Regions from separate parts of the Limnobacter sp. UBA7229 genome, predicted to be linked through region 1. Evidence: predicted binding sites of a transcription regulator. Region 1 holds the regulator's gene; each other region holds the start of a gene.
What was found. Region 1 encodes sigma-54, which starts transcription at its own class of promoters, with help from an activator protein. Its sites were predicted from a motif close to TGGCANGNAANCTGCTTT; they were not measured.
Positions count from the first base shown of each region.

Region 2: pqqA (pyrroloquinoline quinone precursor peptide PqqA) is a predicted target of sigma-54. The motif match lies at 2,289-2,306, and genes of this name have one in related genera.
Region 3: glnA (type I glutamate--ammonia ligase) is a predicted target of sigma-54. The motif match lies at 1,561-1,578, and genes of this name have one in related genera.

Region 1 is NZ_DKTN01000014.1:34,412-38,559, forward strand. It holds gene lptA (lipopolysaccharide transport periplasmic protein LptA) at 1-459, shown strand, start outside; gene lptB (LPS export ABC transporter ATP-binding protein) at 456-1,211, shown strand; gene B4C79_RS08340 (RNA polymerase factor sigma-54) at 1,224-2,744, shown strand; gene hpf (ribosome hibernation-promoting factor, HPF/YfiA family) at 2,786-3,115, shown strand; gene B4C79_RS08350 (PTS sugar transporter subunit IIA) at 3,226-3,696, shown strand; gene hprK (HPr(Ser) kinase/phosphatase) at 3,701-4,148, shown strand, end outside.
Region 2 is NZ_DKTN01000010.1:28,575-32,722, reverse strand. It holds gene pqqE (pyrroloquinoline quinone biosynthesis protein PqqE) at 1-117, opposite strand, end outside; gene pqqD (pyrroloquinoline quinone biosynthesis peptide chaperone PqqD) at 114-395, opposite strand; gene pqqC (pyrroloquinoline-quinone synthase PqqC) at 392-1,117, opposite strand; gene pqqB (pyrroloquinoline quinone biosynthesis protein PqqB) at 1,114-2,046, opposite strand; gene pqqA (pyrroloquinoline quinone precursor peptide PqqA) at 2,119-2,193, opposite strand; gene B4C79_RS04615 (porin) at 2,465-3,652, opposite strand; gene B4C79_RS04605 (sigma-54-dependent Fis family transcriptional regulator) at 4,002-4,148, opposite strand, start outside.
Region 3 is NZ_DKTN01000022.1:239,302-243,449, reverse strand. It holds gene moaD (molybdopterin converting factor subunit 1) at 1-49, shown strand, start outside; gene moaE (molybdopterin synthase catalytic subunit MoaE) at 51-518, shown strand; gene B4C79_RS12920 (fluoride efflux transporter FluC) at 515-898, shown strand; gene B4C79_RS12915 (rhodanese-like domain-containing protein) at 917-1,384, opposite strand; gene glnA (type I glutamate--ammonia ligase) at 1,720-3,132, shown strand; gene B4C79_RS12905 (DUF4124 domain-containing protein) at 3,322-3,849, shown strand; gene glnL (nitrogen regulation protein NR(II)) at 3,886-4,148, shown strand, end outside.

The DNA.
Region 1 (4,148 bases):
AACCAGATGACTTACAACGAAAAGTCAAACGTGAACGTGTTCACCGGCAATGTGCTGTTGACGCGTGGAAGTTTGGTGATTCGCGGCGACAAATTGACATTGACCGAACGCAGCGACGGTACCCAGTTCGCCACTGTGGAAGGAAAACCTGCCCGCTTCAAACAGCAGCGTGATTCAGAGAAGCCCAATGAAGTACTGCTGATCAACGGCACTGGCAACACCATTGAATTCGACGGTAATAAATCGATCGTGACATTGACCGGTGCAGCCAGCATTCAAAAAAGCACCAATGGTCAGCTCACTGAATCGATCTCGGGTACCAAAATTACGTACGAGCAAAATACAGAATTCCTGAATGTGGTGGGAACACCCAACAGCAGTGGTTCCTCACGCGTACAGGCAGTGATCAAACCAAAAACCCAAGAGACTGAGCCCGCGCCAAAAGGGGGCAGCAAGTGAGCAACACCCCCGCACACACCCTGACAGGACAAGGACGGCTTCAAGCGCTTAGCCTACGCAAAGCCTACCGCAGCAAACGCGTGATTGAAGATGTGTCGCTGCACGTGGACACAGGCGAGGTGGTCGGCCTGCTGGGCCCCAACGGCGCTGGCAAAACCACCTGCTTTTACATGATTGTGGGTTTGGTCAGTGCCGACGAAGGCAACATTTGCCTGGAAGGCCGCGACATCACCTTGCAACCCATTCACGAGCGCGCACGCGCAGGGCTTTCTTATCTTCCTCAGGAAGCCTCCGTGTTTCGCAAACTGACTGTGGAAGACAACATTCGCGCAGTGCTTGAAATCAATCCACCCAGAGACAAAACGGTGGATCAGGCTGTCGAAGATTTGCTGAACGACCTTCAAATTGCGCACATTCGCACCTCGCTGGCGGCGTCCCTCTCGGGTGGCGAACGCCGCCGACTTGAAATTGCCCGTGCGCTGGGCAGCCAGCCGCGCTTCATTTTGCTGGACGAGCCCTTCGCAGGCGTTGACCCCATTGCGGTACTGGAAATTCAACGCATCGTTGCCTTTTTGAAATCCAAAGGTATCGGCGTGCTGATCACCGACCACAATGTACGGGAAACCCTGGGCATTTGTGATCGTGCCTACATCATCAGCGCGGGCCGCGTGCTGGCCTCGGGCAGTCCCGAGCAAATTGTGAAAAACGACGATGTACGCCGCGTGTACCTCGGCGAACACTTCCGGATGTAAAGCTGAATCTCCATGAAACAATCCCTTCAGCTTAAAGTCTCGCAAAACCTCACGCTCACGCCTCAGTTGCAGCAATCCATTCGCTTGCTGCAATTGTCCACACTGGAGTTGCAGCAGGAAATTCAACAAGCGCTGGCTGAAAACCCACTGCTGGAGTTGGCTGACGAAGAGGCCGTGGAAGGCGAGCGCACCCTGAGCCTGGACAGCAGCAATGGCGAACTGCACGAGCCACAGGGCGACAGCTTTGAGGCCGATCCCGACCCCCGCAAAGCCAGCGAACCGGTCAGCGATCAGCAAGCTGAACAAGACAATCAAAGCGAAGAAATTGTTCAGCGCGAGACCATCGACTCCATCCAGGACAACTGGGAAGGCGACTGGCGCGACAACAGCGGCGCAGGTGCCGATGGCGATGAAGAAAAACCCGGCCTGCAACTGGCTGCGCCCGACAGCAGCCTGCACCAGCACCTGATCGACCAGCTGCGCATGACACAGGCCAGCGAACGTGACAAAAACCTGGTGCTTTGGCTGATTGACTACCTCAGCGACGATGGCTACCTGACTGTTGAACTTGAAGACCTGTGGGAAACCCTGCAGGACGAGCCCGACCTGGAGTTTGAAGAACTCAGCGCGGCCTTGCGCCTGCTGCAAAGTTTTGACCCACCCGGCGTGGGTGCCCGCAATGCAGCCGAATGCCTGCTGCTGCAACTGGCCCAGCGCAAAGACATCACCTGCCAGCAAAGCCTGTACACCCACTGCCAGCACATTGTTCGTGATCACTTGGGCTTACTGGCCCAGCGCGACTTCACCAAGCTGAAAAAAGCGCTGAATGTGGACGAAGACATACTGAAAATCTGTCACCAGATTATTCGCTCACTTGAGCCATTTCCCGGTGCGCGCTTTCGCCGCATTGACGACGACCATGTGGTGCCCGACGTGATCGTGAAAAAACTCAGTGGTCAGTGGCATGTGCAACTGAACCCGGATGTGATGCCAAAAATTCGCATCAATGAAATGTATGCCTCCATTTTGCGATCTCACCGCGGCCAAAGCGCCCAACTCAGCGCACAACTGCAAGAGGCCCGCTGGTTGTTAAAAAACGTTCAGCAGCGATTTGACACTATTTTACGGGTTAGCCAAGCCATCGTAGAACGTCAAATCGGCTACTTCAATCACGGCGAAATCGCAATGCAGCCCTTGGTTCTGCGGGAAATTGCCGACTTGCTGGGTCTGCATGAATCGACCGTGTCAAGGGTCACCACGCAAAAATATATGTTGACGCCCTATGGGTTGGTTGAGCTAAAGTATTTCTTCGGAAGCCATGTTTCCACCGACTCAGGTGGTCAGGCTTCCAGCACGGCCATCCGTGCACTCATCAAGCAACTGATTTCTGCGGAGGACGCCAAGCAGCCGATATCTGACAGCCAAATCGCCGACCTACTCGGTCAACAGGGCATCGTGGTCGCAAGACGCACGGTCGCTAAATACCGGGAATCACTGAAAATACCCCCGGTGAACATGCGCAAGTCGCTTTAACTGTTAAAGCTTCCCCCCGCAGCAACGAAAGGAGATACCTTATGAACTTGAACATCAATGGTCATCATCTGGAAGTTACCCCAGCGATTCGAAACTACGTCATCGAAAAACTGGATCGGGTGAAAAGGCATTTTGATCACGTCATTGATGCATCGGTGACCATCTCGGTGGTCAAGCTGGTTCAAAGGGCAGATGTCACACTGCACGTTCGCGGCAAAGACATTCACGCTGAAGCAAGTCATGAAAACCTCTACGCAGCCATTGATGCGCTGGCCGACAAACTGGATCGCCAGGTACTGCGTCACAAAGACAAACTAACCAACCACAACCACACCCCCATGAAACACCAGGTGGTCGAAGAAGCTGAATAAACCTCTGTAATTTCAGGGAAAATCAAAAGGCGGACTTCCATCCGCCTTTTCTGTTTTTATGGCGTATAATCGGCCCCACGATTAGAAGCGGGTCTCAGGAATCAACAGCGATGAACTTGATCGCAAATCTACTTCCACCATCCAACATATTGTTGGACACACAGGTCACCAGCAAAAAGCGCGTGTTTGAACAAGCCGGTCTGGTCTTTGAAAACAACCAAGGCATCGCAAGATCCAAGGTGTTCGACAGCCTGTTTGCGCGTGAACGTTTGGGCTCCACTGGCTTAGGCCAGCAAGTGGCCGTACCGCATGGCCGCATCAAGGGCCTGCGCGAACCTATCGCCTCGCTGGTGCGTGTGCAAGACCCAATCCCTTTTGATGCCCCAGACGGCCAACCCGTCAAGCTGCTCATGTTTTTGCTGGTGCCAGAAAGCGCAAACCAGCATCATCTGGATATACTGTCAGAACTGGCTCAAATGCTGTCTGACAAAGATTTCCGTGAGAAACTCATGACAGAATCCGATCCCGGCGCCACTCACCAACTGATCGCCAACTGGGAGCCTTACCAACCCGCGAGTTAAGCCTGTGAAGCAACTGAAAGAACTGATCGAAGCCAACCGCAACAAACTCAAGCTTGACTGGCTGGCCGGTTTAAATGGCGGTGACCGCCACCTGGATCTTCAGTGTTTTGCTTCCTCTGATCTGGTAGGTCACCTCAACACCATTCACCCGGGTCGCATCCAGGTGTTTGGTCGACAGGAAATCGAATATTTCGCCCGCATCAGCGACGAACGCAAAAAACACCAAATCGACAAACTGATTGAAGGCGATCCGCCCGCTGTCATCGTGGCTGAATCATTTCAACCGCACCCACTTTTGAAAGCCGCCTGCGACGAATCCAACATTCCCCTGCTCGCCACACCCCTGTCGGCCGCCGAAATCATCGACTTTCTGCGCGTGTATATCAACAAATGGCTCGCCCCCACCACCATGATGCATGGCGTTTTCATGGATGTGCTGGGCATGGGCGTGC
Region 2 (4,148 bases), on a different contig from region 1:
TTTGTAATCAACAGGGTTGTAACAAAACACGCAGTGCAGCGGGCAGCGGTAAGTCAGTTCAGCCAACAGCCAAAGGGGGCCAGCCGGTCGGGTGTTGTTGTCGCCAGGGCCTGTCATGCGTCCAGCCAGTTTCGGCGTGTGGCTTCCTGCAGCATGCTGCGCACATCGGCTTCCAGTCCGCTTGCGTTGAACTTGGCTTCAAGCGCCGCAACAATGTCATTCACCGTTCGGCTGCCATCGCACAACAGTAAAATTTCACTGGCCGATTGGTTCAGTTTCACCATGCCCTCGGGGTACAGCAGCACATGGGTTTTTTGCGCCTCTTCGTATTGCAGGCGAAACAAGCGGTTCAGTTTCGGGTGTTCCGGCAGGCTTGGAATGGTCTCGGTGTTCATTGTTTTTTCTGTTTTGTTTTGGCGGGTTTGTCGGGGTAAGCCAGCGCAATCGCGTCTGACATGCTCCACAACACATCCAGTTTAAATTGCAAAATTTCAAGCGCGCGTTCCTGCTGTGCGCGGGTCTTGAAATAATTCAGCGTTACTTCAAGGCCATGCTCCACGTCGCGTTGGGCCAGGCTGATTCGTGAGCGAAAGTAATTCAAACCTTCGGGTGCCACCCACTTGTAGTCTTTGGGCCAGTTGCTCAAGCGCTGCTTGTGAATTTCCGGTGCAAACATTTCAGTCAGCGACGAGCACACCGCCTCTTGCCAGGGCGCACGGCGCGCAAAATTCACATAAGCGTCTACGGCAAAGCGCACACCGGGCAGCACCAATTGCTGGCTCCAAAGTACATCCCGATCAATTCCAACAGCTTCGCCCAAGCGGCTCCAGGCTTCAATGCCGCCAGCATTGCCTTCCCAGCCATCGTGGTCAAGAATGCGTTGTACCCAACGACGGCGGGTTTCTCGGTCGTCACAATTGGCCATGACGGCTGCATCCTTCTGCGGAATGCACACCTGGTAATAAAAGCGGTTGGCCACCCAGCCGCGAAGTTGTTCTCGGCTCAGTTTGCCTTCGCGCATGGCCACATTGAATGGGTGGTGAATGTGGTAGCGGTCGCCCTTGGCGCGCAAGCGTTCTTCGAACTCTTTTTTGCTCCAGGCTTTGTTGCTGCTCATGCAAGAATCTCCATGCCATCGTAGGACACTTCAATTCTATTCTCGGCCAGAATGGCGCGCTCGTCGCCATGCTCGTACAAAATCGGGTTGGTGTTGTTGATGTGAATCAGGATTTTGCGCTGGTTTTCAAACTGGCGCAGCTGGCTGATCATGCCTGAGCCCCGTTTGCCCGGCTTGTCAGTTTGAGGTAAATGACCCATGTCGGCAGCCAGTTTTTGCGAGAAACCTTGTGTGATCATTTCATCTTCGGTCCAGAAGGTGCCGTCCACCATCAACACATCGGCTTGTTGCATATAGGGCAGAATGTCGGGCGTAATTTCTCCAAGTCCAGGGGCGTAAAACACCTTTTTGCCTGTGTTGGTGTCTTCAATCAACAAACCGATGTTGTCGCCACGGCGTTGGGCGTAGCGGCTGGGGGAATAGGGGGGTGCTTTGCTGATTAGCGGGATTGATTTGATCTTGATGCTGTCCAGCGGGCTGATTGAGAAAAATTCATCGCATTCGGTACACAGTGGAGTCCACTTCACACCGCAATAAAACCCAAGCGTAGGCACCAAAGGTAAACCGTTGGTCAGGTCTTCCCACACAGCGGGGGTGGTGAACAGGCGCATGGGTGTTTTCCCTTCGCGCATCATCAACAGGCCGGTGGTGTGGTCAATTTGCGCGTCCATCAAAATGACGGCAGAGATACCAGTGTCGCGTGGGCCACGGTTGGGTTGCAGTTCAGGGGTACTTTTGATTTGAGTGAGTATATCGGGCGATGCATTCACCAATATCCAGTTCGCAGACCCGTCGGATATTGCGATCGACGACTGGGTGCGCGCGGTGTACCCGGGCGCTTTGGCCCGAACAGCCTGGCAGTTGGTGCAGTTGCAGTTCCACTGTGGGAACCCTCCGCCTGCTGCGGAACCCAGAACTTTGATTTTCATAGTTGCTTTTTTCAGGGGTAAAAAAAACCCCGCTAGCCTCAAAGGCTATCCGGGGCTGTGCGAACCGTCAAATTAACGGTTGGCGATGTACATGGTGATTTCGAAACCGAAACGCATGTCAACGAATGATGGTGTAGTCCACTGCATGAAATATCCTCCTTTTGCTTTATTAAAATGCACCTTGGCACATGGCTTGGGTGAAGAACTTGGCTTGCGCCGGTTTGTTTGTCCTCAAGGTTTAAATAGCAATTCCTGTGCCTTGCGGGCCTGCATGTCGGTATTTTTACAATGTGGGAAATGAGTGTTTGCCAAGGTGTTTTGAATGTTCAAACTGTTGCAGTTTGAAACACCATGCAAAAAGGCGCGAACCTTTTGAGTTCGCGCCTTAGGACAATCGTTAACGGAGGGTGGTTAACGATCAGAAGAACAGGATTGCACCTACGGCGATGGTGTTGGACTCGCCTTTTGCTGCAGGAGCGCCCAACTGGTAGGTTTGTTCATTGGTGATGTACTCGCCAGCGATGGTCAGACTTGGAGTCAGGTTATGGTAAACGCCCAGAACCATCTGGTTTGTTTCTTCAAGCATGATGGCATTTGCGGCTCGATCACCGGCTGTGGAATCAAGTGTCGATGAGCCATAGTTAATACCAAACTTGGTGTTGCCAACTTTGTAGGTTGCTTGTACCAAGTATCCGTCTGAATCACGCTCAGCACCAGCGGCGTCACGACCACCAAAACCAATCAGTGTGGTTCCCAAGCCTTCGCCAGTGAAGTAGTTACCAGTCAGTGCCAGCGCACCGAGATTAACCGTGCCACCTACTTCGAAGCCGGTGAGGTCAGAGTCTGGAGCGGCAGCAACGCCGGACTGGGATTGATTAATCAAGGCTGCCCACAATTTGCCTTTGTCGCCAAGGCTATAGGAGGCCAATGCTTGCATGCCTGGAGAATCATTCTCTTGGGCTGTGGCACCGTTGAGGTCCTTTGGCTGGAAAACACCGCCTGACAACGTCAGGTTACCGATTGCAGGTGCAGTGTAAGTGATCTGTGGCTGGAATTCAGTGTAAATATAACCCGATCCGATGCCGCCCAAGGTTGTATTCAATGCACCGTTGTACCCTGAACCACCGCCAACCGCCAACAGAGACATGTCGTTCAGAATCGCATTTTGACCAAATAGACCGATGTCGCGACCAGCCTTGATCGTACCCATTGATTCGTTTCCGAATTGCAAGAACACGCGACGCTGATCGCCCACGTTTTGACCCACGCCACCAGCAGCTCCGTTGTTGTTAGTGGTACCCGGGTCAATGGAGATTACGGCTTTGAGGTCATATCCTGCTTGTTTGGTGGATGCTGTGAAAATGATGAAGCCAGGTAGCAAACCGTTTTGAATTGATGTCTGGTCTTGACCAGTTCCTGCACCACCGCAAAGACCCAATGCGCCACTGGCAACTGCACCGGCGTTGTCGCAACTGGTTGTGTTGTAGTACGCGTTTACTGAACCTGAAAGGTCCATTTCCCATTCGCCAGCCTTGAAGCCGATTGCGTGTGCCGAAGTCCCCATTGCTGCCAAGATGGAAGCTGCTACTAATTTTTTGCTGATCATAAGATCAACCCTCCAGTTTTAGTTTTTAAAGGTTGTTGCTTGTTTGTCTTCTAAAGCTCGCCAGCACACCGCAGAGTAGAACTGGCTTGAAGGGACTAGGGCAAAAGACATGCCAGTATTTAAGCTATTGATTTTATTGAATTAAATAAAAATGTAGGGCTTTTGATGACAGGGTGAAGCAGTGCAGTTGCTTTGCGTCAGGCGGTACGCTTTGAAACAGAATTGTGTGCGGCTGGAGCAAGTGAATGACAGTTTTGTGACAACTGTTCAGTTGGTTTGTGCCAAAAAAAACCACCCTGCAGTGGGGTGGTTTTTTAAAGGCAAAGAGTTGTTTGTTAAACGCGATTTTTTACTTTGAATTCAAGCGCCGGTAAATTGTGTTTCTGGAAATACCCAGCATTCTTGCTGCTGCGCTGACATTGCCCCTGCAGGTTTCCAGCGCATCTTGAATGGCACGTGATTCAAGGTCGTCCAAATTGATTGGATTTTCAACTTG
Region 3 (4,148 bases), on a different contig from region 1:
GGGCGAGCAGGCTGAGGTTGCCTTTTTCCCGCCTGTGACAGGGGGTTGAAATGAAACGCTCCAAGGTAATGGTTCAAGAAAATGACTTTGACGTGGCTGAGGAAATTCGGTGGCTTCGCCAGGGTTTGCCCGAAATTGGTGCAGTGGCCACTTTTATTGGCACTGTGCGTGACATCAACGACAACAGTACCGTAAGAGCCATGACGCTGGAACATTATCCGGGCATGACAGAAAAAGCACTCGAGAATATTCTGAAGGTGGTTGACGGGCGGTTCGAAATCACCTCTGCCACGATTATCCACCGCGTAGGCCTCCTGTATCCCGAAGATCAAATCGTGTTTGCCGCAGCCACCAGCGAGCACCGTCAGCAGGCGTTTCTTGCTTGTGAATTCATCATGGATTATTTGAAAACCGAGGCTCCTTTCTGGAAAAAAGAAGACACACCCGAAGGCGCGCGCTGGGTGTCTGCCCGTGACAGTGACGACACTGCCAAAGAGCGCTGGGAGCAAACGCAGTGAATGCGCTTAGTGCACTGGCTGTGTTTGTTGGGGCCGGCCTGGGTGGGGTGGGGCGGTATGGGCTTGGTATTTTGTTGGCCCAACCCGCCTGGTTGCCCTTTGCTGTAGGTACGCTTGCAGTGAATTTGATAGGTGGCTTTTTGGCTGGAGCACTGTTTGCAACCGTGGGGTCAGCGTGGCTGAAGTCCAACCCCTTGGGATTGTTTCTCATGACAGGCGTGTTGGGTGGCCTTACCACCTTCTCGGCTTTCACCGCCGAAGGCGCTAATCTGCTATTGGACAAGCCCTTGCTAGCCCTGGGTCACGCCCTCGTTCATGTGCTGGGGTGTTTGGCTGCATTCTTTATGGCAGGAAAGTTATTTGGTCTTTTCGGGCAATAAATCCGCTTCTTACGCGGCTTAATGTTGTTCCCAAGGCAGCCCGTGAAAACGCCAGCCATTGATGCTTGAGCGCTGGTGAAAGTCATTCTTGTCACCTTCAAATCCTTCCAGCACATTGATTGCATACTCAAAACCGTGCTTGGCCGCCAAAGTGGCCGCGTGGTGCGATCTGGCCCCGCTTCGGCAGATGAAAAGCACTGGTTGGTGTTTTTCAACCCGTGCCTCAATTTGGGCAATGAAATCGGCATTGCGTATTCCGTCGGGATAATTGTTCCACTCGACGTGGAACGACCGGTCTTCCGAAAAACTCACTTGTCCAACCCAGTCCAGCTCGGCATCGGTTCGCACATCGATCAACACAGCGTTTTCATCGGTATTCAGCAACTCCCAAGCCTCTTTTGGGGTTAGCGCGCCCAAATAGCCCAGCCCTTTTTCGGAGGCGTATTGTTTGGCCAGTTCGATTAACTGTTCTGAAGTGGATGTCATGAACGTGGAGATGCAAATGATTGGTTGATGAGTGTATTGTAATACAAGCATTCGATCGATTAGGCTAAATACTAATTTGCACCGCTGTGGTGCATGTTGCACAAATATGGTGCAAAAGTTGGAAAGGTGATTCAAAGGAAGTCGCCTGAAACCTTGATTTGGGGTTACTCACTTCTTGGTATGGTCTTTGCTTTATCCCTCCACGTTGAAGATTGAATTCGCGCTGAGCGTCATATATAGCGGCATCGAACGTGCTATTGTTTCGCTTAAATCAAAGAGTTCAACTCCGAATTTTTTTAGACCACTATTCCACCTCACGTACCAGGAGATTTTCAATGGCGACCGCCCAAGATGTAATGAAGATGGTTGCGGAAAATGAAGTGAAGTTTATTGACTTCCGCTTCACCGACACCAAAGGCAAAGAACAGCACGTGTCTGTGCCAGTTAAGATGTTTGACGACGACAAGTTCGAGTCTGGCCACGCATTTGATGGCTCTTCCATCGCCGGCTGGAAAGGCATTGAAGCCTCTGACATGTTGTTGATGCCCGATCCTGATACAGCTCGCATGGATCCTTTCCGTGAAGAGCCCACCCTGATTTTGACTTGCGACGTAATCGAGCCAACTGACGGCAAGGGTTACGACCGCGACCCACGTTCCATCGCACGTCGCGCTGAAGCCTACTTGAAGTCCTCTGGCCTGGGCGACACTGCCTACTTCGGTCCAGAACCCGAATTTTTCATTTTCGACAGCATCACCTGGGGTGATGAAATGTCGGGCTGTTTCTTCAAGATCAAGTCTGAAGAAGCTTCATGGTCTACCGGTATTGACTACGAACACGGCAACCTGGGCCACCGTCCCACTGTGAAAGGTGGCTACTTCCCCGTGTCCCCAACCGACTCTTTCCAGGACATTCGTTCTGAAATGTGTCTGTTGCTGGAACAGCAGGGCGTACCCGTTGAAGTGCACCACCACGAAGTGGCTGGCGCTGGTCAAAACGAAATCGGTACCATGTTCTCTACGCTGACCAAGCGTGCGGACTGGACACAAATTCTGAAGTACACCGTGTGGAACGTGGCTGCCAGCTATGGCAAAACAGCCACTTTCATGCCCAAGCCAATGTGGGGCGACAACGGTTCAGGCATGCACGTTCACCAATCAGTCTGGAAAGACGGCGTGAACCTGTTTGCTGGCAACGGCTACGCAGGCCTGTCTGATTTCGCCCTGTACTACATCGGCGGTATCATCAAGCACGCTCGTGCCTTGAACGCGATCACCAACCCATCTACCAACTCCTACAAGCGTTTGGTGCCTGGTTACGAAGCACCGGTGAAGTTGGCTTATTCCGCCAAGAACCGCTCCGCGTCCATCCGCATTCCACACGTGGCCAATCCAAAAGGCCGCCGCATTGAAGCGCGCTTCCCCGATCCCATGGCCAACCCTTACCTGGCATTCTCTGCCTTGTTGATGGCTGGTCTGGACGGTGTTCAGAACAAGATCCACCCAGGTGAAGCAGCAACCAAGAACCTGTATGACTTGCCTCCAGAAGAGGACGCATTGGTGCCAACCGTGTGCCACAGCCTGGAACAGGCTTTGGAAGCTCTGCAAGCTGACAACGAGTTCTTGACTCGTGGTGGCGTGTTCAGCAAGGAAATGATTGATGCTTACATCGAACTGAAGATGGAAGAAGTTCAGCGCATGCGCATGACTCCACACCCCATCGAATACGACATGTACTACGGCCTGTAATCCAGACTGTACGCATTAATCGAATGTGAAAGTGGCCCTGTACTGATCAAGTGCAGGGCCATTTTTTATTTTCGGTTGTTTGTAAAGAACCTACCCCGTCTGGTATCAGCACTCGCCTTCAATGGGGAGGGGCTACTGCAGGGGATCAAGTATCATGAAAGTCGTCCGGAATTTTGTAGAGATGCAATCATGGTGAAGTCAAGCGTAATTCAATATTCACTGATCGTCCTGGTGTTGGGGCTTGCTGCCGCACCCAAGGTACAAGCCTTGGGAACCGAGATGTTTGTGTGCACAGGTACAGACGGTGTTCGAACCTATCAAAATTCCGACGGTGGCGACGGCTGCGTGCCTTTGAATCTGAATCCTATTACCGTGGTGCCAGCCCCGCGTTCAGCCTCGAAAAGTGGTGGAATTTCCGAGCCTGCCTCGGGGGGGAGTTCAGGTCGACGTGCCACGGCGGCTTATGACAATCGCTCAGCTGCTGACTTCAATGCGAAGGACGATCGCATGAAAATTCTGCAGGAAGAATTGCGCATTGAAGAAAGCAAGTTGAAGTCTTTGCAAGACGAATACAAAAATGGGCAGCCTGATCGTTTGGGCAATGAAAAAAATTATCAAAAATATCTGGACCGGGTTTCGCGCCTAGAGCAGGAAATCATGGTGACCAATGACAATATTGAAATACTTAAAACTGAATTGATTCGGTTGTCAAAATAGTGTTTTTGAAACCGGCCGCATCGCCATGAGGATGAAGTGAAAAAAGAACGGTTTCAAGGTCTGGAGTTGTTGGCCACTGCGGTGGTGGTAAGTAATCCAGAGGGTGTAGTGCTATACGCCAACTTGTCTGCAGAAACATTGCTGGAAGTATCCAGGCGCAGCCTGGATGGGCAGGCACTGGCAGCCTTGTTCGTCGAGGCCAGTGCATTTCGGGAGTTTCTCAACAAATCCCACGCCGATCCCTTCGGCGTGAAGCGGCAGGTATTCGAGTTGATTAGACCCAGCGGCACTTCCGAGCA